3 regions of the Alteromonas sp. AWJ4_197 genome follow, and region 3 is predicted to be linked to each of the others. Evidence: predicted binding sites of a transcription regulator. Region 3 holds the regulator's gene; each other region holds the start of a gene.
What was found. Region 3 encodes FNR, which switches genes on or off when oxygen is low (the NO sensors DNR and NnrR bind a similar motif). Its sites were predicted from a motif close to TTGATCTAGATCAA; they were not measured.
Positions count from the first base shown of each region.

Region 1: the regulator FNR is predicted to act here: its motif matches at 5,444-5,457, upstream of ACXAGC_RS01380 (cytochrome ubiquinol oxidase subunit I).
Region 2: the regulator FNR is predicted to act here: its motif matches at 2,036-2,049, upstream of ACXAGC_RS02305 (high-potential iron-sulfur protein).

Region 1 covers NZ_JBSWWW010000001.1:309,167-317,264, forward strand. The annotation lists gene ACXAGC_RS01360 (ATP-binding cassette domain-containing protein) at 1-668, opposite strand, end outside; gene ACXAGC_RS01365 (ABC transporter ATP-binding protein/permease) at 665-2,347, opposite strand; gene cydX (cytochrome bd-I oxidase subunit CydX) at 2,356-2,469, opposite strand; gene cydB (cytochrome d ubiquinol oxidase subunit II) at 2,478-3,614, opposite strand; gene ACXAGC_RS01380 (cytochrome ubiquinol oxidase subunit I) at 3,611-5,185, opposite strand; gene ACXAGC_RS01385 (sigma-54 interaction domain-containing protein) at 5,562-6,842, shown strand; gene ACXAGC_RS01390 (TSUP family transporter) at 6,839-7,612, opposite strand; gene ACXAGC_RS01395 (DUF2955 domain-containing protein) at 7,647-8,098, opposite strand, start outside.
Region 2 covers NZ_JBSWWW010000001.1:533,959-542,056, reverse strand. The annotation lists gene ACXAGC_RS02315 (PepSY-associated TM helix domain-containing protein) at 1-1,243, shown strand, start outside; gene ACXAGC_RS02310 (DUF3325 domain-containing protein) at 1,240-1,578, shown strand; gene ACXAGC_RS02305 (high-potential iron-sulfur protein) at 1,600-1,893, opposite strand; gene ACXAGC_RS02300 (flavin reductase family protein) at 2,077-2,733, opposite strand; gene ACXAGC_RS02295 (zinc ribbon domain-containing protein) at 2,735-2,926, opposite strand; gene ACXAGC_RS02290 (exonuclease domain-containing protein) at 3,078-5,201, shown strand; gene ACXAGC_RS02285 (hypothetical protein) at 5,318-6,238, opposite strand; gene ACXAGC_RS02280 (outer membrane beta-barrel protein) at 6,569-7,123, opposite strand; gene ACXAGC_RS02275 (DUF3750 domain-containing protein) at 7,253-7,750, opposite strand; gene accC (acetyl-CoA carboxylase biotin carboxylase subunit) at 7,877-8,098, opposite strand, start outside.
Region 3 covers NZ_JBSWWW010000004.1:98,639-106,736, reverse strand. The annotation lists gene ttcA (tRNA 2-thiocytidine(32) synthetase TtcA) at 1-340, opposite strand, end outside; gene uspE (universal stress protein UspE) at 432-1,352, opposite strand; gene fnr (fumarate/nitrate reduction transcriptional regulator Fnr) at 1,456-2,199, opposite strand; gene ACXAGC_RS09665 (sulfite exporter TauE/SafE family protein) at 2,221-2,889, opposite strand; gene ccoS (cbb3-type cytochrome oxidase assembly protein CcoS) at 2,882-3,073, opposite strand; gene ACXAGC_RS09655 (heavy metal translocating P-type ATPase) at 3,078-5,459, opposite strand; gene ACXAGC_RS09650 (FixH family protein) at 5,456-5,935, opposite strand; gene ccoP (cytochrome-c oxidase, cbb3-type subunit III) at 6,089-7,048, opposite strand; gene ACXAGC_RS09640 (cbb3-type cytochrome oxidase subunit 3) at 7,053-7,226, opposite strand; gene ccoO (cytochrome-c oxidase, cbb3-type subunit II) at 7,228-7,833, opposite strand; gene ccoN (cytochrome-c oxidase, cbb3-type subunit I) at 7,846-8,098, opposite strand, start outside.

The DNA.
Region 1 (8,098 bases), on a different contig from region 3:
CATTGTCCGGCTACGTCCGTGGCAAACTGATGACGCCACACTTTATCCAGCCCGGGAGCAGAGGCAAAATGAGGGTTGCGACGATTAACAGATAAATGCCACAAACTGCTGCTGTTAAAGAAATGCTCTGAACCGAACCGGAAACGCTTTTCTTCAGCGGTTTGTTTCGCTGACTGATTAAGTCCGTACACTACAAGCCACAGTGTAAGTACAAGCCAGAGGCCCGCCATGACCCGCATCGCCAACGTGCCGGGCAGCGCCAGTTGCGTGACAATGCCCGTTGCCAGAATAACCAGCACAACCGCGCTTGCCTGATGGGCAACCCATCCCACCCATACCGAGGACAACAGTTCAGTTTGCGCGGCAAGCTTTTCCACATCGCCTGCTTTTTCATGTAATACATGGTCTTTCAGCTTGCTGAACAGTTCACTGCGAAGCACCGTGGTACGTCCCAGTAAATCGTGATGCGCCAGCCACATGTGTCCGTAGCCGGCACCAATACGTACCAGCGCCAGGGCGCGGATGATGACTGCCGGCAGCATATAATTTAAGTTAACCGGCATCAGTGCGCATGCCGCAATGAACCAGCTTGAGAATATAAGAATGAGCAGTCCGGCACTGGTGTGAGCAATGGCAAGCAATAAGCTGACTACGGGGATTTGCTTCATTCGTCTGCTCCTGTTGTCTCGCCCTCTGTTCCGGATAATTCTGCGCTTGCGGTATGGAAAACGCGTCCATCCTTTATCAGCCAGTTCGCGCTGAACCAGTGAGATGGCAATGGCTTGTGCGATGCCCAGATGACAGTTGCCTGCTGACAGTTACGATGGATAATCTGACAAATCGCTTCATGCTGAGACTGAGGCAAATGGGCGGTGGGTTCGTCCAGAAACCACACCGGTGCTTGCCGGAGTAACAACCGGGCAATGGCCAGCCGCTGCGCCTGACCACCGGATAAAGGCGGATGCTCACCCATTGGCGTATCCAGTCCCGCAGGTAACATAGTGATCCAGGCCCCCAGTTCCACACTGTCCAATACCGCAAGTAACTGCGTGTCAGAACAGGTCATAGCCAGACACAGGTTCTCTCTTACCGTGCCCGGCAGTATAACTGGCGTTTGCGTAAGCAGAACGTAATCAGATACCGGCTTTGCTAATCCCGGGCGCTGACCGCTCAGTAACTCCATCAGCACGGTTTTTCCTGCACCGGATGCACCATTTAAACGGATCCAGTCACCCGGGTTGACGGTAAGCGTACTTGTGCTTAACGCAGGTGACCGGGTGAGCTCTCCGGTTAGTGTAATTGGTGCAGCTTCGTCCCTTGTTGCTGGCACTTCGCCATGGCTTGCGGGCGCTTCGTCCGGCGGGGAATCATGTAATAAATCCTGAATCGCCTCCATGGCAGACTCAGCCTGCGCTTTTTGATGATAAAACTGCCCCAGCTTCTTCATCTCAGATAGCAGTAAAGGGGCAGTTAATAAGAGCCACAAACCTTGTTGAAGGTTTATTGTCTCTCCTAAATTAAACTCGCCAAGCAATGTAAACCCGATATACACAGCAATTAACGCAACGGCGAGGGTGGAGAAAAAATCCAGTACGGTAGTAGACAAAAACGCCACCGACACCACTTTCATGGTGCGCTCTCTTAAGCTTTTGCCAGCAGTATCTATCCGTTTGGCCTGTGCATCATGGGCGTTAAACATGGCCAACAGCGGCAACGCGGATATCCGGTCTGTAAACAGCCGCCCCAGCCGCTCAAGAGCAATAAAATGCTTGCGGTGCAATGCCGCGGCACCTTTACCAACCAGTATCATAAACAGCGGTACAATGGGTAAAGTGATCAACAAACTCCCGCCCACAACTATGCTGACACTGAAAATGACCACAAGAGCAAAAAGCGGCACTACCACCGCCACCAGTTGCTGAACACGGTAATCAAAATGCCAGTTCACCACAGCAGGGATGTGCATTTGCCACAAGGTTTGCCAGTGAAAGGTTGAATGCTGACGCACTAAAGCATGTTGCTGACGGCCAAATGTGCGCAATAGCTGTTGCTGTAAGCGAAAGAGCAGTTTTAGTCTGCCATGATGATTCAACCAGATGCTGCACCCCTGACTCAGCCACACGCCGGCAAGGCAAATTGCAGTAAACCATAACAGTGAGGACGAAGCGGCAACCCCGTCAATGATCCACTGCGACACCATGGCAGCAAAACCCCAGTATGCCGCAATGAGCGCAGCATCACGTAAAACGTGGAGGACGGTAAGTGCCACCAGAGCCCTGCGGGGAGCAGGGTTTCCGGTGGCGACAGATTGCTGAAACCAGCGGGTAAGTGAGAGGGAACGACTCAAATTATCCCTTATTCTTCAGTATCAGGGCGGTCCATGTTCTCGGTAGACTCCAGCCACATGGCGTTGATAATGCCAAATGAACAAGCCAGTAAAATGCCAAGGATCCAGGTGAAATACCACATAATGCCTCCTAGTAAATCGCGTGAGATTTATCTAAATCAGATTGTTTAACTCTTCCACGCATCACGTAGAACCCGTAGATGGTGTAAGACAGTACAATGGGTACAAATACACAGGCTACGAAGAACATCACACGTAATGTCATTTCACTGGATGTAGCATCCCACATTGTCAGACTTGCATCCGGCATTGTGCTGCTTGGCATCAGGAACGGGAACATTGAGAACCCCGCCGTTAATATAACGCCGGCTATCATGGCAGAACTGGACACAAATGCCCATCCAGCACGGCCTGCTTTTGAAAAGGCCGCGCACGCCAGGCCACCTGCAATACCCAGTGCCGGTGCAATGATCATCCAGGGGTAAGTACCATAGTTGTTCATCCACGCGCCGGTTTCAGTGACAACGGTTTTGTGCAACGGATTTGAGACGGCATAAGTGTCTGCTACAGAGCTCATCACATAACCATCTATGCCGAAGGCTACAAACACCCCTGCCAGAATAAATAACGCCACAGTCACCAAAGACAGGATCACTGAGGTGGCACGGGCACGCACTTCAACAAAACCGTCTGTTTTCATTTGCAACCAGGTTGCTCCGTGATTAAGCAGTAATGCAACGGATACCAGACCGGTCAGGATGGCAAAGGGATTCAATAATCCGAAGAAAGAGCCGGTATAGGTGGATTTCAACGTATTATCAAATTCATAGGGTACGCCCTGTAACAGGTTTCCGAACGCAACACCAAAGATAAGTGCCGGAACAAATCCGCCGGCAAACAACGCCCAGTCCCAACGCTGACGCCACTTTGCTCCGGGCAGTTTACTACGGTAATCGAAGCCGATGGGGCGCATCCATAACGCAGCAAGCGTAAGAAATAACGCGATGTAAAAGCCGGAAAACGCAGTAGCGTAAATCATTGGCCAGGCAGCAAAAATAGCGCCACCGGCCGTGATGAACCACACCTGGTTGCCGTCCCAGTGCGGGCCGATGGTATTAATCATCACCCGGCGCTCTTCGTCGGTACGTCCGATAATTGTAAGCAACGAACCTACACCTAAATCAAAGCCGTCGGTAATGGCAAAGCCAATCAGTAACACACCGACAAGCACCCACCAGATCACCCGCAACACTTCATAATCGATCATGCGTTTGCTCCTTTTTCAGTTAAACCAATTACGCTTGCTTCATCCTGTTCGTCGCCGGGAGGAACCGGTCCTTTTTTGGCGAATTTCTTCATCAGGTAGAAGCTGATAATGAACATCACGGTGTAGAACAAGGTGTAGCCCACCATGGTGAATACCACATCACCCACACTCAGATTGGAAACAGACACGTGGACCGGCAGTACTTCTGCAATAGACCATGGTTGACGACCAAACTCGGCGACGAACCAGCCTGCTTCACAGGCAATCCAGGGCAGAGGTAAACCGTAGAGGGCTGATTTCAGTAACCAGCGGGGCTGAGTAATGCGGTGTTTAGTGCTGTACCAGAACGCTGCCGCGAACAGAGCCAGCATTAAAAAGCCTGCCAGTACCATTAAGCGGAAGGAATAAAACAGCGGTGCAACAGGCGGAATACTGTAATCCACGGCACGCTCAAGCGCTTCAGGTGTAGGCCGTGTAATATCCTGCGTAAAGGGTTGCAGCAGCATGGCGTAACCCAAATTTTCTTTATTCGCGTCAAACAGCGCCTGCTCAGCCGGCGTGGCTGAACCGTCACGCACTGCATCCATGTGCTTGTATGCCTGCACACCGGATAAAATGCGAACACGGTGCTGCTCTTTCAAATCTTTAATGCCGGTAACTTCTTCATCAAAGCTGCGGGTGGCGATGATGCCCATGGCGTACGGAATTTGAATGGCATAGTCCATGCGCTCTTCTTCGTCATTGGGAATACCAAAGATGGTGAATGGCGCAGGCGCAGGATGGGTTTCGTACTCCGCTTCAACGGCGGCAAGTTTCACTTTCTGCACGTCACCGATTTCGTATCCACTTTCATCGCCCAGAATAATCACTGACAACACAGACGCCAGACCAAAGCTTGCAGCGATGGCAAAAGAGCGGCGGGCAAACGCAACATGCTTGTGTTTCAGTAAGTAATAACTGGAGATAGCCAGCACGAACATTGCGCCTGTTGTATAGCCTGCAGAAACAGTGTGTACAAACTTCACTTGTGCCACCGGATTAAAAATAACGTCAGCGAAGCTGGTCATTTCCATCCGCATAGATTCAACATTGAAGTCAGCGCCCACAGGGTTTTGCATCCAGCCGTTGGCGATAAGGATCCAAAGCGCCGAAAAGTTAGAACCGATAGCCACCAGCCAGGTAGCCATAAGGTGCTTCACTTTTGACATGCGGTCCCAGCCAAAGAAGAACAGTCCGACGAAAGTTGATTCAAGGAAAAACGCCATCAGGCCTTCAATAGCCAGCGGCGCGCCAAAAATGTCACCCACGTAATGTGAATAATAAGACCAGTTCATACCGAACTGGAACTCCATGGTGAGGCCGGTAGCCACACCAATCGCAAAGTTTATCCCGAACAACTTACCCCAGAATTTGGTCATCTGTTTGTAGATTTCCTTGCCGGTCATCACGTAAACCGATTCCATGATGGCAAGCAGGAAAGTCATACCTAAGGTAAGGGGTACAAAGATAAAGTGGAACATAGCAGTCAATGCAAACTGCCAGCGCGATAACTCCAGTAATGTATCGCTCATTAGGAACATCTCCCGATTAATTAGTAATTTGGCGAAATGTCGACGATGTAGCCGAATTTAATATCACTGGCAGAGCAGAAGTCGTGCCACAGAGTAACGTTGGCAATCACAGAAGCGTGAGATAAATCAAAAACCGCAATTATTGTGCGCAGAAAGCGTGAATAACGAACACAACAGGGATGTTTGAGCCACCGGACGACTTCGGATACATCGCAAATTTCATAGCCGCTACCTTACACCCTTCGAACAGGCCGCTATTTGATCCAACGCAAGCTTTCTCACCGGAAAAACAAAGTCATTTTTGACAAATCTTGTGACATAATTGTCATAACTCACTGAGGGGGGCATAAACGTGAACATTTCTATTATTCAGTCGATGATCAATGCGATTGATAAGCCGGCGATTTTTATCACGCCGGATTATGTGGTGCATGCGGTTAACCAGCTCTACCGCGACACTTATGAAGAGCACATCATCACCGGTAAAAGTACCTGCTTCAGCGTGTCTCACAACAATGCTGTTCCCTGTGATCAAGCCGGAGAAGACTGCCCCCTTGCGGAATGCAAAAGTACACAAAGACCAAGCTCAGTGGTACACAATCACAAAACCCGCACAGGCGATTCTCACTGCCAGATCACAATGAAGCCGGTGGAAGACGAAGATGGTATGGTGCTTGGCTACCTGGAGGTGCTGGAGCAAATCACCTTCGCTTCTCCCCGTGCCGGTAATGCGAAACTCATTGGCAGTGCACCGTCTTTCAGGAATATGCTGCATCAAATCAGCCGCGCAGCACCGGCAGACATTGCCGTGTTATTGCAGGGAGAAACAGGCACAGGGAAAGAACTTGTCGCTCACGCTATTCACGAAAGCAGCCCGCGGAAAGACAAACCGTTTGTAGTCATTGAATGCACCGGACTGACTGAGTCATTATTTGAATCAGAGCTGTTCGGCCACGAGAAAGGGGCATTTACCGGCGCATCATCGTCGAAAAAAGGACTCATTGACGTGGCCAGTGGCGGCACGGTTTTTTTTGACGAAATTGGCGATGTGCCCATGAGTATGCAGGTCAAGCTGCTGCGATTGCTGGAGTCAGGAACTTACCGTCCTGTCGGCAGCCTGAAGCTGAAGCACTCTGATTTCAGGCTGGTCTGCGCTACACACAAAAACCTTAAACAGCTGGTTGAGAAAGGCGAATTCAGACAAGATCTCTATTACCGGATTGCCGGCTTTCCCATCGCCCTGCCTTCTCTACGCCAGCGCAGGGAAGACATTCCTGCGCTATGCGGGCAATTCCTGGCGCAAGCCGGGCACACGAAGAAGACCTTTAACAAAGATGCCCTTTCCGTACTCAGCCGTTATGCATTTCCCGGCAATATCAGAGAATTGCGCAACGTCACCGAACAAGCCGCTCTGTTATCGGTAGATGAACACATCACTCCGGCGGACTTACCTTCACATCTGACAGTACCGGAAAGCGAACAGGAGTCCGGCCCGCTCAGATTAAAAACACTGGAAGAAGCAGAGGAAGCGTACCTGTCTGAAATCATCTCAGCCTTCGACGGTACGCCGGAAGCGCTGGCAGACGTACTTGGCATAAGCACCAGAACACTTTACAGAAAACTCCGGCGATACGGCCTGACGCTCAGCAGGCGTTAGAGCGACATCGCTGCCTGCCAGATAAGGCGCAGGGCCAGTATGGTAACGATAACTTTAAACAGTAGGGCAAAGCGTTCGTCAGACACTTTTTTCAGCACTTTCAACCCCAGCCAGGTGCCGGTAAAGCCGCTGACTACCATAGCAACTACCAGTGGCAACCATTGAAAAAAAGCAAATCCGGCAAAGCTGAAAACAAAGGCTTTAAGCAGATGCTGAAATGTCATACAGGTAGCAAACGTACTGGTGAGGGTCATCTTATTATCAGTATTCCGGTGCACAAACCCGGCGACCAGCGGCCCTGTCGCGCCCACAAACATAGTCGCAACCGTCGTCAGCGCACCGGCAATGCAACGGCCGGTTTTGCTCAGCTCCCTTTTCGCCGGTTTGGGTCCCCACACTAAAAATAAGATAAAACCCGCTACAGTAAACTGAATGGTGATTAGCGGCAGTTGCACCACAATGAAAGACGCAGCAACAGCCCCGGCCAGCGCACCACCGCTGAACCACTTCACCATGGCCCAGTCGATGTGCGAACGGGTCAGCCACGAACGGCTCCCGTTAGAACCTAACTGAACAAGTCCGTGCACAGGGATCAACGCGGCTACCGGCACAACCGTTGCCATGGTCGCCAGCAACATAACACCGCCCCCGACACCGAATGAAGCTGTTATCATTGACGTAAGGCCTGCGAGAATAATCAGTCCCAGCGCTACAGCAGCGGATACTGCCCCGCCTCCGGTAAATAAATCTGTAAAGCTTGCTACTTCCAAGATTACTGTTTTCCTTCAATAAATTATCACTGCATCATACATTTCGCGTAATCGCGAATCGATTTAAAAAACCATCCAGCAGCCACGCCAGGCTCATAAGAAGTGACAGTGCGATAACGACAGAGGAAAAGCGGTACATACTGCTGTACAGCATGTCTGAATTGGGCTGAAGATACTGCCCGAACAAAATGCCGATGGTGGTTAAGGCACCAAAGCCCATACCTGAACCGGTGCGTTCAATCAGATGCAGCCGTGCCGTGAGCATAACGGTGATAAACATCGCAATCACAACCAGGGGAAGATAGCGGATCAGATCGTACATCAATAATTGTACGGTAATACCCAGCGCACACCCTAAGGCTACGCCTTTCGCCCGCTTCATAGAGTTTTCCAGCGAGCCGCGGAAGGTCATGGGAAACAGCACGAGTACCGTTGCTACCTGCGCAGACAGGGAATCTTTCAAATCGAAAATTTGAAAGACAACGA
Region 2 (8,098 bases), on a different contig from region 3:
GTACCGCTTCCACTTTGAACTATACGGCGTACCGCGTGCTGCAGGTGAGACCTTCGTCGGCATTGTCAGCATGATGATGCTCATTGGTATTGTCAGCGGCGTGATCATGCACCGTAAAATCTTTGCAGATTTTTTCATGTTCAGGCCAAAGAAGAAGCTGCTTTCCTGGATAGACGGGCACGTTCTGGCATCCGTGCTGGCGCTGCCATTTCATCTGATGATCACATTCTCCGGCTTGTTACTGTTAGGAGGCACTTTGCTTCCGTGGAACGGCAGTGGTGGTGGTCATGGTGGACCTCCCGGTGGCGGAGGTCCGCAGGGACAGGGCGGGCCGCAACGGGGCGCACCGCAAGCGCGGGCAATACAACATAAGCCGGCAGCGCCGGTTGTGGACAATAGCGCCCTGCTGGCACAGGTTATGGCCAGTGCTTCTGCTGAATGGGGCGTACCTGCTGACCGCATCACCATTAAAAATCCGGGCACAGATAAAGCGACATTTTCTGTATCCGGTCCCAACCGTGTTGAGTTATCCGCCGGTCGTGGCGGGAACAGCGGGCTGGTTTTTAACTCTGAAGGTGAAATTCTTAAAGTAGAAGAGGCGTCTTCTGCACCGAATACCAGCCAGGCAATTTATAACTATATGGATATGCTGCATCAGGCCCGTTTTGCCGACAGTGTTACCCGCTGGCTGCTCTTTTTTGCCGGTATCCTGGGCACGTTAATGGTGGGGACCGGTTCTATCCTTTGGGTAGAGAAGCGCGCCAAAAAGCAAATGGGACGCAGAGGCTTCGAACTGGTGAGAGGCACGAACATTGGCGCTATCGCCGGGCTGATGGTGGCTACCGGTGCTTATTTCTGGGCGAACCGCCTGTTGCCTGTAGAATTGGCGACACGCAGTGACTGGGAAATACGTAGCTTTTTCATTGTGTGGGGGCTTTGTGTGGTAGCCGGACTGTTCAGACGCGACCGGAAAGGCTGGCTCTGGCAAACGCTGGCGGCTGCAGTGCTCTTCACCTTTATTCCGTTGCTGGATGTCGCTACATCACCTGTCCCGGTGCCTGATACGTTAAGGATCATATTCGATGCAGCCTGTCTTATCCTGGCCGCGCTGGCCTGGTATGCGGTGAGTAAGCTTAAGGCAGAACCTAAGTCAAAACGCGCGCCGTCAGGCCGCAAAGACAGCCTTGCCCGCCGGAGACGGCCTGCACCGGAAGCGGGCAGCACCGGGGAGCAGACAGCATGATGACATTTCTGTGTTTACTGCTGTGCATTGCCGGTTTCCTGCACTTTTCTATGGCTAATCCGAAACATTTCCGTGCGGTCACCGGTGATGAGATTGAAAATGTGCCCGGGGGCAGGCTGATATTTCAGACGCTGGCAGTGTGTTTTCTGACTGTAGCGACGTTTCCGGCGATAGCCGGCTGGCAAACTGAAATCGGACTGGTTGTGTGGTGCGGATTGCTGCATGTGGCAGCGGTACTGGTGTCTTTGCTGTTTACTTATCAGCAGGATGCGCTGGCATTTGTATGGCGCTGGTGTGTGCCGGGAGGCTGGCTTCAGCGGGTATTACCCCGCTGATCCAACTGTCCGGGTTCAAACTTAGCCCGGACGTTTTACCCAGGCACTGCACCAGCCGTTGGTGTTAACCAGTTTACCCGGGAAAATGGCGCAGGGACGGTGAGCTTGTCCGTCCTCACCCTGAATGTACATGCAATTACCGCACTGAGACCCTTCCACCGTTGATTTCGGGGTATATTTCAATGCCTGTGCTGTGGGGTCGTCGGTCTGCAGTTGCTCCTGTGCCTGTGCGCGAAGTGCAGTGCCACCTAACGTCAAACCGATCAGTGTGGTGCCTGACAGTTTTAGGAAATCACGACGGTTCACATTACTCATAATTTGCTCCCATAAAGCTTAAACGAGAATGATTTGTTTTTATTTGGTCTTATAACGTAAAAAACCTGCCGCGATGACAGGTTTACCATGACAATAGTTATACGACACATTTACGGGACTGCCAAATCGTTCCGTCACATATTTGATGTAGATTAACTTTTCTTCACCGCAGGACCTGTGCATTTACGCGTTTTTACCTGCCAGCGTGACGGGTTTGTCCGGTTTCGCATAGGCATAACGGGCGATGGGTTCCGCACGGTGGTAAGTATCCAGCCCGCTGATACAGGCAAGATTCATTTTCTCCAAATCCAGTTGTCCGTCCTCACCGGTGGCCCCCTCCATCACGTAAATATCAAGCACCCTGCCAATGACCAGTACTGTCTTATTACATTGCAGCGTGGTTATTTCTTCTGCCGCCATGGCCATACGCAAAGGACTTTGAGCGACGAAAGGCGCGGCGAATCCGTCTTCTTTCAGCGGTGTTAAGCCCGTGGCATCAAACTCACTGGTGTGTTCATCATAGCGGGCAGAAGTCTGGTGAGCTTTATCTGTCCAGCCGGCGCTGACTGCATTAATGGTGTACACACCGGTTTCACGAATATTTTCCAGCGTTTGCCGTGGCACAGTGTGCGGACGTAACAACATGCCCTGAAGAGGAGGATGCGCCCCCACGTGAAATACAGAGCTGATAATGGCCAGGTTATCCCGTTTACCGTCAGTGGTGCCTACAAGGTTGGCCCCTTTGTAGCCTGACAAGCAGTTGATCAGGTTCGTTCGGGTCTGTTTTTCCAGCTCATTAATAGCAGCAGAGGAAAAATGCCGCATGGACGGGTCAGTCATATCAGGCATTCTCCTGCTCAACCTGCACAGTTAAGTTGTCGCCGTCACTGTACACTGTCATTTCAATAGGCTGACAGCAGACCTGGCAATCCAGTACCTGCATAACATTGATATCGTTCTGCTCATCAATTTCTACTTCATTCGGCTCCATGCAATAGGGGCAGTGAAATAACTTAGGGGTCGTCAGACTCATAACCACTCCGGATAACTGATTAAAATGATGTTGCTAACCTTTGATATACGAAGAAAACAGATAACCGGATTGTAAGGAAACTGCATCCGGCGGGTTGATTAAAGTGGCTGTATAAATATACACTTGGTCAGGTGTACAGTGTCCGGTGCAGATGATGCGTAAAACGTTGCCTGAAAAATATTATCTTGATCACTTCCGAGAGTTTTTGTCCTTTTTCGACGGTGCCAGTGGCGCATTGCTGGACGACAGCGCCCGGCGTTTTATTGAGGATTTCAATGCACTGCCGGAACCGCAGCAATGCATCATCGCCCGTGCAGCAAATCGCAAATACGCCATCATCAACCGTGAGCATTTCTACTACGAAGAAATACCGCATCCGCAGCAGCAAATAGATGCGCTTTCCGCCTCCGGCTGGTTCGGGTGTGTAACAGAAGCGCCGCTGCAGGAACTGGCCGGTATGCTGACCAAGGCTGATATTCTTCAATATCTGCATGATCTCGGGATCAGCGGTCAGCCTGCTTCAGCTAAAAAAAGTGTACTGATGTCAGGCTTATTCGATGGCATAAAACGTCATGGCTGGCCGGCGTCATTGTCGGTGGAGCATTTACTGTTTTGCCGCTTCGATGCCACTATGCGTTATTTGCTGTTTCTGTTCTTCGGCAACATCAAAGGGCGGCTGAATCAGTTTTCCATGCGTGATCTCGGTATTATGCGTACGCGGGGCCAGGCTGTGTCTGATCAGGCACGCTTCGAATTGCCGGAGGATGCCGGCGCTGCTTTTTACTATGCTTCACGCACCGGCGAACTGGATTTTCTTGATGATGAGGCCTGTCTGGCAGCAGCAAAAGCCCCCGTGCCGGAAACCTTCTCCACCATTTCAGCAGTGCTGGCGGAAAAATACCACGCAAAACTGGGGTCAAAGCTGCTTTCTGTCGACCGGCAGGCTGCACTGACTTTTCTTGAGCAGTCTCCCGGCGACACAGCAAAAGAAAAATGGATTCGGGAAGCTTACAAAGAAGGGTTGAAAGACGAGGTGAAGCAAAGCCTGGAAAGCATTATCGACTCCCCGCCCTCTGATACATTGCTGGCTTTCGCAGAAGATTTTTATCAGCGTAAATATCATAAGAAGCGCACCAGTATAGTGACGGATATGTTGCGCAACGCATTCCGTACACTGCAACTTGACGAGAGTCAGAATCAGTCTGTTGAACGGGGCGTCATTGCCTGGTATCAGCGTCACGGCGCTGAAGCCTGGCGAACCGAGAATCGCTTGTGGCGGAGTCTGTTTGCCCTCACGTTCTGGACATTATTGTTTGAAGAGGATGCGCCGGTAACTGCCTTCGACCGGCGTCCCCAAAGCCTGAAGAATAATGCTTTCTACGAGTCATTTGCGGTAAAAATTGATGAGCTGCTGGCAAGTTTTACTACTGCAGACGCACTGATGAAGCACGTAACGGCCATGGCCGCTGCCCATTATGGTGAATCGAACAGCCTGTTCCTGTGGGGAACAAAATTGCTGGATCCGGTCAAAGGGTTGCTGACGCATGCGCCGGTTACACAAGTAACAGCCATGCTGAAAATGATGGCGCAGGACTTTGCCAGTCTGCGTGACGGTTTTCCCGATATTATGGTGGTGGAAAACGGGGCGCTGCGGTTTGAAGAAATTAAGGCGCCCGGCGATCAGCTTCGCCGCAACCAGCTTGTCAGTATTCAGAAGCTGCAGCAGGCCGGATTTGATGTGCAAATAACGCAGGTAAGCTGGTACCGTGACCCGGAGCAGCCCTATGCTGTCGTTGATATCGAAACCACGGGCGGCAACAGCCAGTATCACCGGATCACCGAAGTCGGCATTGTGAAAATTATCAACGGGGTAGTGGTGGATGAGTGGCAGTCTCTAATCAATCCGCAGCGACACATTCCTTCGTCTATTACCCGGCTGACCGGGATCAGTAATGACATGGTCGCCGGTGCACCGGTGTTTGCCGACGTAGCTGAATCCATCGAAGCGTTTACCCGCGACTGTGTGTTTGTCGCCCATAACGTTAATTTCGACTATGGATTTATCAAGCAGGAATTTGCCCGTCTTGAGCAGCCTTTCCGGCGGCCCAAGTTGTGTACTGTCAGAGAGTCCAGAAAAGCCTTTCCCGGACTTGCCTCATATTCACTGGCGGCGCTGACAAAACACTTCGGCATTGATATGGAACAGCATCACCGGGCATTATCTGATGCAAGGGCGTCAGGCGAACTGCTGGTGATGACGCAGCAACAGGATTAAAAATGCTTAATGCATCGTTGCTGAACCCGCGGGTTTTCTCCTGCGTATTTTATTATGCACTGTTGAAGTGTGTACGCGTTCTTGCTGTTTGGCCTTCTCTCCGGGAAGGCCTTTTTTTATAACTTCATTTTTAAACCGGTGAGAATACGCTCAACGTTGTCCACCACGTCCAGCCGGATAAACCATTCTGCATCTTCTGCGAACAGCGCACTGCCGCCTATTTCGCCGGAAAAGCCATGACCGTATCCGAGAAAGTCCTCGGTGAGTTCCGCACGGGAACCCAGCCCTTCATCAACCCGGGAAGCGTAGACAAAGTAGGACAGCGGATAGTTTTTAATGGCACCTTCCCCGGCAACGCCAATAATGGCTTTATTGCGTGACTGGTCAAGACGCTGGATCCACTCAATAAATACTTCGTGCTGCGGGTGCCAGGCATAGCGGTATTCACTGCGGACAAAATTACCGCCTGTCATGCGCTCCAGACTGATCTCAAAGCCGGCTTTATCTGAAAAACGGCCCGAATATTCCAGCTCTGCATAATCCAGTTTCGCCGGTAGTTGCAGAGCATCTGAGGGATCCTGATTATCCAGTTGCCCGGCAACCAGTTCTACGGCGTGATGACTGTTCAGATTAACCACATGGCGAATACCTTCAATCCAGCCGTCCTTCGACAAGCCGGTGGAAGATACCCGCCCTTTGTAGGTGGGAATAATACCAATCTCCGTCTTGCCTGCAGATGACGTATGTCTGACATATAAACGACGGACATGAAGCTGCTGGCTGCTACCGTCAAACAAGGTGTTGTGGCTTGAAGAGAAGTCATTACCGGTGACAATAAAACTGTTCAGGCTCCAGCTTTCCCCCATAGCGAGTTGAGGATAATAGCGGATCCGGTATTGAGTGCGGTGATCTCTGTCTGAGCGGGCATCTGAACGAACCTGTAAATCCAGCTTGTCGTTAAAAGACCATTCACTCTGACCCGAAGCACTGGTGCCGATAAAAAGAGCAACACACAAACCTGAAAAATACCGCCACATAACACTGCTTTCCATATACCGGACACAAATAAACCAAACACAATACGATGAATTTATTACATTAGCTCAGGCGACAAATGTTCGGGCAAAAAAAAGCCAGCACGGGGCTGGCATAGAAGTGGAACGTAATGAGATTGGGAACTCAAACACATCGGGAGAGATGTTCAGGAAGAGGTCTTCCCGTTTGAAGTTGAGATTATAATAGCGCTGACCAGCTGGTCCGGATATCGGGAAAAAGCGATGAGTGAAATCGTATTTTACGAATGATCTTGCGAGTGATTAAACGAGGCACAGGAGAGAGGCGGAAGCACCGCCTCCCTGCATGCAAAATCAAAAGCGGTAACCAATACCCGCCATCAATGCCGCAGAAACGTCATCGCCAGAGTCTGATACTGCTGTTGATTCGAGCTTGGCATAAAAGCCCTGCGCCTTACCTGAAAAGGTGAATCTCGCGCCTATTCCGGCAGTAAACTCATTTCTGCGATAGGTACTCGTGTAAGAGCCGGGAATGCATTCAAATTCATTACAGATAACGGAGTCTATCACTGCGTTGTCTTCATCTATCCGCGATACCCCCAGCTTTCCATAGAAACGGAACCAGTCTGTATTGAAATCGTGACCCAAATTTAACCCGGCGTAGGCAATGGTAATCATCCCCTTTTCACGGCCATATTTGAATTCTACAGAGGTAATTTCATTGAAATCGTATCCGGCTTCCACATACTGACCGGAGTAGCCGCAACTACTGCAATCTTCGGACGTTGTTGTGAAAAAACCGGCTCCGGCGTAAAGACCACTGTCTTCATCAGCCAAAGCAGTGGGAGCAAACAAACCGGCGGCAACTGCAGAAGCTAACAGCGGGGCTGCTTTGAAAAAAGACGACATAAAACAACTCCTTAATGAATCGTCAGACACACCTGTAAAGAGCAGGTATCTGATGCACCAGTCCGTCCGGTGCACTCATAAGGTAGATGCTGATGAAGTGTTAAGCCACCCGCGAAGTGTAACCAAACATTACCTGGCGTAACCTGAACCAATCGCGGTAAGAGGCATATCCAGTTCAAGCTCAGGAACCTGAAGGCCTACCCAGGCCGGAAAGGTATTGCTGTTCGGTCCCGGAAAAAGGGTATATTCATTTGCCCAGGGATAGCGGGCAACGGCTTCCTGCACCTTAGGTAACAAAGCTCTGGCTTTTTCACCGGTAACCGAAAGGACTTTCTCCGGCTTTGCTCCATACCAGTAGCGATCCGGCGTCGGCGTAGTGTACTCCCTCAGCGCAGGCAGGCCACTTTTTACCCGCCAGCCAGTGACTTCATACACTGTGTACTCCGGTGCATCCTGCGGCTTTACCGCAATCCAGGTATGCACGGCAAACCAGCCACGCCAGCTGTAGGCATCAGCCGCATAGACTTCGATAACCGCGTCAGAAAAGTTATCCGGCGCATAAGCAATGCCCGCAGGCTCTCTGGACGCACTGCGCCAGTCCTGACTGGAACATCCAGCGGTGATCATAATGAGCGTGAGTAACAAAAATTTTCGCACAGTTTTCTCCTTTTCTTCGTTTCATACTCTCAGGACGGTGAAAACAGCACAAACAAAAACACCCGCAAAAGCGGGTGTTTTATCGATTTTTGACGTTTACGCCATACCGAGTTTCTTCTCGAGATAGTGGATGTTAGTACCACCGGCAAAGAAGTTTTCATCGGCCATGATACGGCGCTGTAACGGGATGTTGGTTTTAATGCCGTCTACTACCAGTTCGTCCAGCGCGTGGCGCATACGGGCAATGGCTTCATCACGGCTTTCACCGTAAGTGATGAGTTTACCAATCATGGAATCATAATACGGCGGTACGCTGTA
Region 3 (8,098 bases):
CTTCTACAATTTTGTAGTCAATACCCAGAGAATTCAGGTATTCAGGTAACACATGCTCCGGAAAGCCGGGCTGCTTCTGGTCGAGGTTAACCGCGACGATATCGAAATTGACCGGTGCAATTTTGCGTAAAAATAGCAGGATATCCAGCAAGGTATAGCTGTCTTTTCCGCCGGATAAGCACACCATGACCTTGTCGCCGTCTTCAATCATATTGAAGTCTTCGATGGCTTTGCCAACATGTCTGCGCAGTCTTTTCTGCAACTTGTTAAAGTTGTATTTTTGTTTACTTTGCGCACTGTGACTGGCGTTCTCAGATGGCGTAGATGTTACTTGATTCATGGCACTTCAGAATTGGCTGGAAAAATAAAAGTACCATTATACAAAAGCAGACGGAATGCTGCTACACAAGCAGCATTCCGTTATCGCGCATTTACTTAACCGGAGACGTAAACCCGTCAGGTTTAACCGCCAGCACATCGCAATTCAGGTTATCAATAACATGCTCTGCAGTATTGCCCAAAAAGGCGGCTGATATGCCTGTACGTCCCACGGTACCGATGACGACGAGTTCTGCATCCAGCTGTTCAGTCACTTTCGGAATAGCTATATCAGGTAATCCCTCAACAACATGGCAATTTGCTACGCCGATCCCAAATTTAGCGCTGTGGTTTTCCATTTCCTGAACATGATGATTGCGCACAGCGTTATGATACGTCTCAGGATTGAAATCGGGGATCTCAATGGCGATATTCAGTGGGGCAGAAGGATAGGCATTAACCAGATGTACCTGACCGCTCAGTAACTCTGCATAATCCTTTGCGATACCGGTCAACTTGTCATTCAGTTGTGCATGTTCTTTGTCTTCTGTACCCACATTGACTGCCGCAACAATATTACCGTGTTCAGGCCAGGCATGAGCTTTGACAAGTAAAACCGGAGCCGGACATTTTCTTAGTAAGTGCCAGTCTGTTGGTGTAAAGAGCACTGATGCAAAATCATCGTGTTTGCGGGTAGCTTTAACGACCAGGTCAACCTGACGGTTAATGGTGTAGCGGGTAATGGCTTCGTAACGTTTATCACTCCACTCAACAGCAACCTTTACATCATAATCATCGTAGCGGGTCAGATTTTTTTCTGCCCAGGCAATGCGGTCTTTGGTTACCGCATCACGCATGGCTTCACGCTCACTGCGGGTGAGCATTGTTGTCATGTCATAAGAAAAGTCGTATACAACAAGCAGTGCGTGTACTTCTGCACCGGTTTTACGGGCAATTTCGATGGCTCTTGAAAGGGCAGGTTGTTCAGGGTTGTCGGCCTGAACGACGGCGAGAATACGTTTGCAGGTGATCATGGCGTCTCTCCTTATTGATGCAGACAATAAATACTGCCTTCATCTTTAGTATAAGACTTACAGCAGGAGAGACCTTGTTTCAGATCAATATTTCAACGGGATATTAATCCACGCAAAGAGTAGGAATGTCCATAGAGTGCAGCTTTTTATCCATAGCCGTAAAATCCAGAACAGTAATGAGCTTCCCGTCTACTTTGATAATGCCTTCTTTCTGGAAGCGGGTCAGCAAGCGGCTGATCGTTTCTACCGTTAATCCGAGATAATTACCGATTTCGTTGCGGGTCATACTCAGATTGAACTGACGGTGAGAAAAACCCCGTTCTTCGAAGCGACCGGACAGATGGGCGATAAAATAAATCAGACGTTCTTCTGCCGTCCGTTTATTCAGCAGCATCATCATTTCATGATCCTGCTTAATTTCAGCACTCATAAAACGCATGATCTGATGGCGCAATTTCGGGAATTGCTCAGACATTTTTTCAAGGGTGGAATAGGGCAGCTCACACACCATGGCAGTTTCCAGCGCCTGAGTGTAACTCTGGTGAGTGTCGTCACGTAAACCGTCAAAACCGATAATATCGCCCGGGAAGTGGAAACTGATAATTTGCTCTTCACCTTCTTTATCGGTGACAAAAGACTTAAATGAACCTGCCCGCACAGCGTACAGAGAGGTAAATTTATCGCCGGCTTCTACCAGGGTGTCGTGTTTATGCAAAGGCTTTTTGCGTTCAATGATGTCATCCAGTGACTCAATCTCAGTTTTATTGAGGGCCACGGGCAGACACAAATGACTGAAACTGCAATTCTGGCAGTGTATAGAAAAATCCGAACGTTTTTGCATGCTCACTTTCCGCTGTTTGCGATAATTCTAATGTATAGTACTTAAAGCCCGCCACAACAGCAATAATGCGTACAACAGCAAACTCAAAGCAATGATTTGACGAACTACGGGTTGTCTGAAACCTGAGGAAAGCCAGTCTGCACCAGCCCGGACAGCCAGCAACGCCGGTAGCGTTCCTAAACCAAAACCGGCCATGATTACAGCACCGGATATTGCCGTCCCTGAAGCCAGTGCCCATGTCAGGGTGGAATAAACCAGTCCACAGGGCAACCATCCCCAAATCATACCATAGGGAAAGGCGCTGGTAGGAGACCTGAAAGGTAAAAACCGTTTCGACAACGGCTGAATTCTTTGCCAGAGTTTACTGCCGAGGGCTTCAACAGCGGTCAGGCCACGCCACCAGTTACCCAGATAGCAGGCCATGGCAATCAGCATAATGCCACTGATGACGGCGAGTACGGGGCCGGTCACGGGTACAGCTTCTTTCGCTATCTGCCCGATGCCGCCGGTCACAGCGCCGGCAAGTATGTAACTGAATATACGACCAAAGTTGTAGCTAAGCGCATAGGGTAAAGGCGATGAGCCTGCCGGCGTGGCGGCAGACAGTGCCAGCGATACGCCGCCGCACATTCCCACACAATGAACGCCTCCGCCCAGCCCGACCAGCAAGGCAGAAAAAAACGACAGATCACTCATTGAGTTTTTTTCGTTCTTCGGCCAGTTTTTTTTCTTCAGGAGATAAATCATCATCGAAAAGAATACTGTAGCCCTGGCGATCCAGGTCTTCAAACTGGTTAGATTTTACTGCCCAAAAAAATACGCCGATGGCAATGGCCACAATGATCACAGCAAGGGGAATAAGGACGTAAATTATACTCATAGCGTTACTTTAACAGTCTCGTCGAATTTGTTACTACCAGAATACTACTCAGACTCATACCAATCACCGCCATCCACGGCGTCAGGATGCCGGACACTGCAAACGGCAGGATAACCAGATTGTAGCCTACGGCCCATCCCATATTCTGCCTGACTGTCGCTTTTACTCTTCTGGCCATCAGAGTAAGGTGTCCGAGTACAGCCAGCTTATCATTTAATAAAATCACATCCGCGGCACTTTTTGCGATATCCGTGGCATTACCCACTGCAATGCCAACATCAGCCGCTGCCATCACCGGCGCGTCGTTAATACCATCCCCCAGCATCATGACATGACGGCCCTGCCGCTGAAGGGCTGTCACGGCATTTAATTTATCTTCAGGGCTGTTCCCGCCTGTGGCTTTGTCTACAGGTAAATTCGCTGCAATGTCGTCAACATTTTGCTGAATATCGCCACTCAGAATTATCCGCTCCAGTTGCGCCAATTTGCTCAGGCTGTCTGCGGCATCCGCTTTAATTTTATCTGCTACACGAAAGGCGGCAACGGGCACACCGTTTTCGGTAAGAAACACGTTAGCGGGAAAGGGCGACAGGCCGGCATCAACACCGGTGAAAGAAGCCGAACCGGCTTTATAACTGCGGCCATTGCATTGCGCGCTGATGCCCATTCCGGCCACAACGTCAACTTGGCTCAGAATTAATCCCTGATTGTTATCAGAAACAAAGGCAGCGGCAACCGGATGTTCTGAACGGGACTCTATTGCTCCCATCAAAGCACGGATTTCATTTTCCCGTGCCGGCTCAGCAAACCAGCTGTTTATCTGAGCAAACTTTCCTTCGGTCAGCGTTCCGGTTTTATCCAGCACCAGGGTATCTACGTGGTTGATTTGCTCCAGTGCATCGGCTCTTTTCAATAAAATGCCATGCCGGTTAAGGTTTGCCATTGCGCAGGTGAGGGCAGATGGCGTAGCCAGCCCCAGCGCACAGGGGCAGGTTGCTACCAGTACCGCGATGCTGATCCAAAAGGCATTATCATTACCCTGCCAGTGCCAGTAAGCCCATGAAGATGCAGCCGTAATCAGTACTACGGCGACAAAATAACTGGAAAAGCGGTCAGCCATAAGAGCGACCCGGGGCTTCGCAGCCATAGCGGTGGATTGCAGACGGATGATCTGATTTACCAGCGCAAATTTTAACGCCCTGGTTACCGTTACCGTTATTACGCCGGTACGGTTTACCGTACCCCCGAACACCGTATCGCCGGTTTGTTTACGCACCGGATTAAACTCGCCGGTAAGCATCGATTCATCGGTTTCACTGGCACCGTCAGTCACAATACCGTCTACGGGAATGGTCTCTCCGGCTTTGACCACAACAACATCGCCGGTTTTGAGCGATTTCGCCAGTACCTGTGTTACGGTGTTATCCGCAGCCACCTGATTAGCGGTTACCGGAATATACTGCAACATATTCGCTGAGATCTGCGCGGCGCGGTGCCTGCTCCGGTGTTCCAGAAAACGACTCAGTAAAAGCAGGAAAATAAACATGCAAACTGATTCAAAATACACTTCGCCGCGACCGGTAACCGTTGCAAACAGACCGGACAGCCAGGTACCCAACACTGCAATACTCACCGGTACATCCATATTCACGGTCCGGGCCGACAAAGCCTTAAGCGCGCCAACGTAAAACGTACTGCCGGAATACAGCACCACCGGTGTGGTCAGAACCAACGCTATCCAGTGAAAATAAGACCGTGTCTGTGCATCCATTGCATCGAATAAATCAAAATACAGGGCCGCCGCCAGCATCATTACCTGCATGGTCATCAGACCTGCGAGGCCGAGTTTTTTCAAAAAGCGCTTATCTTCCGCTTTGTATGAAGCTTCATGCTGGTCCGGTTGAAACGGCAGCGCCGGGTAACCAATACGCCGTAGCGTAGCCATGATGCTGCTGAGCGATACTGCCTCAGGTTGCCATATAACCACTGCGCGTCGCTGTGCTACATTCACCGCAATCTGGCTGACACCGGTGATACGCGACAATTGCTTTTCAATCAGCCAGCCGCAGGCCGCACAGGTTATGCCTTCAAGAGTTAGCTCAATATGCTTGTTATTACCGTTATCAACGACGAACTCTTCCTGTAAGGCAGGCTCGTCATAGACAGACAGTTTATCCAGTGTTTCGCTTAATGCTGCATCACCTTTAGAGGCCGGTTCAGTGCGGAAGCGGTAATAGTCTTCCAGTCCGTTCCCGGTGATGGCCTGAGCCACGGCCTGACAGCCCGGACAGCAAAAATGACGTTCCTGCCCGAGTACAAATGCAGTATACGGCTTACCGGGTATATTAGGCTCGCCACAGTGGTAACAAGAAGAGTCGTCGCTCACGGGTTAAACTTAATGATACCGGAGGCCGGTAATTGGAGTGTATTCTGGATTTTCCATTCTTCATCCAGCGGTGTGAGTGAAACGCGCCATTTACCCGACAAAACGGTATCCGTTGTGCCGCGGTACACGCCACCGGCATCACGGGTAAGTAATAATTCGGTATCCAGTGATTCCAGGGTTACGTGGAAAAAGGTCAGTTTCAGTGCGGCACCGGATTGGGGAATACCGGAATGAAACTTCAGCGCGACGCGGCTTCCTTCAATGGTGAGATCGGTGGTGATATTCAGCTTTTTCGCCCGTTCGACTTTGTCCAGACGCACATTGATGGCTTTTCCTTCTTTGTAATAGTCGTCAATGACCAGACTGTCTTCACCGGAAGTGGCAAAATGGATGAGAAAACCGCTCATAATGACTGTCAGCACAGGTACCGTGATCAGGAACCAGGGCCAGAATTGTTTATACCAGGGCGTCTGCATATCACCACTTATTTAACTGCGCACATCTGAAGGTGCAAGATTACAGGAAATAAAACTTACTATGATGATTTCCATCAAGTTCTGTTTGTATTTTCACACAAAAAAGCCCTGAAAACAGGGCTTTTTGAATGACAGCAGTGTAATTAACCAGGGTCAGTTAGACAGGCTGTACACGTAGGCGGCGACAACGTGAATTTTGTCATCACCAAGGGTTTTCTTGAATGAAGGCATCACGCCATTACGGCCGTAAGTCAGCGTTTCAGTGACCGATTGTTCAGAAGAACCGTACAGCCAGATATTGTCCGTCAGATTCGGCGCACCGAGTAACTGGTTACCTTTACCGTCCATGCCGTGACAGGCAGCACACACCATAAAGCGGGCTTTTCCGTCATCAATCAGCGCAGTCATTTCAGGCTCCTGTTCCCGGCCACTCAAACTGAGTACATAGGCAACCGTCTCTTTGATACCTTGCTCACCCATGGAAGCAATCCATGCAGGCATAGCGGCCTGACGACCCAGTGTAAGGGTTTCAACAATTTTTGCGCCACTGCCTCCGTAAAGCCAGTCGTCGTCGGTGAGGTTAGGGAAGCCCACATTGGCGCCTCTTGCATCAGAACCGTGACACTGTGAACAGTTTTGTAAAAACAGACGCTGTCCTACTTTTACTGCTTCAGGATCATTGGCCAGTTCTTCAACCGGTACTGCCGCGTATTTTTCGAAAATCGGGTCATACAATTCCGCAGCCTGATCCAGCTCGCGGTCGTATTTAACCAGTAATCCGTTCTCTTTCGCATCAGCACGGGCCTGAGCAGATTCTTCCAGTGACTGGATGTTCTGGTTCGAACTTTTCCAGCCAAGGAAACCCTGCCATGCACCTAACCCCGGGAACAAAGCGAGATACACAAAGCCCCAGACGATACAAACGTAAAATAAAATAGTCCACCAGCGGGGTAACTGGTTATTAATTTCTTCGATACCATCGAAGACGTGCCCCATGCCTTCACCTTCTGCTACACCGGTTTTATTAGCCAGTGCCCAGCGTAACAGGATGAAGCAGCCGATAATGGTACCCAGTGTGATCACTGAGATCCAAATTGTCCAAAACGTGCTCATGAGTTCAAGACTCCTGCTTATTCTTTTGAGATTTCTCTTTCACTTCGTCGGCAAAGGGCAGGTTAGCCGCTTCATCGAACCGCTTTTTATTGCGACCGCTGAACGCCCACCAGACCACACCAATGAAGCAAACAAACACTACGACAGTAAAAATGCTGCCCGCTATTCCCTGATCCATATCAGTTCAGATATGTGCCGAGGGATTGAAGGTAAGCAATCAGGGCCTGCATTTCTGTTTTACCCTTTACTGCCGCCTGTGCACCGGCGATATCATCATCGGTGTAAGGCACACCAAAGCCGCGGAACACTTCCATTTTCTTCGCCGTATCTTCACCGCTGAGCGTATTCTCTGCCAGCCACGGGAAACCGGGCATGTTAGACTCCGGTACCACGTTGCGGGGATTAATCAGGTGTACACGGTGCCATTCGTCACTGTAGCGGCCACCAACACGCGCCAGGTCAGGACCGGTGCGTTTTGAACCCCACAGGAAGGGATGCTCCCATACCGACTCACCGGCTACTGAATAGTGGCCGTAACGTTCTGTTTCAGCACGGAACGGACGAATCATCTGGCTGTGACAGCCAACACATCCTTCACGGATGTAGATATCGCGGCCTTCCAGTTGCAGTGCTGTATAAGGTTTTAATCCTTTTACCGGCTCAAGTACCTGCTGCTGGAACATCAACGGCAAAATTTGAACCAGGGCTCCCAGGCTGATGGCAATCAAAATGAGCACAGTCATCAGGCCAATGTTTTTCTCAATTATTTCATGTGGATTCTTCACAACAACGACTCCTTATGCTGCCTGTGCGGCGGGTTCAGCTGCAATGCTGCCCTTGGGCGCACGTACAGTTTTCCAGGTGTTGTAGGCCATCACCAGCATGCCGGCAACCACAAACACACCACCGATAAAGCGCACCACATAGAAGGGTTTGGAGGCTTCCAGTGACTCAACGAAGCTGTAGGTCAGCGTTCCGTCGGCGTTCACTGCACGCCACATGAGACCTTGCAGTACACCGGACATCCACATGGCAACGATGTAAAGCACC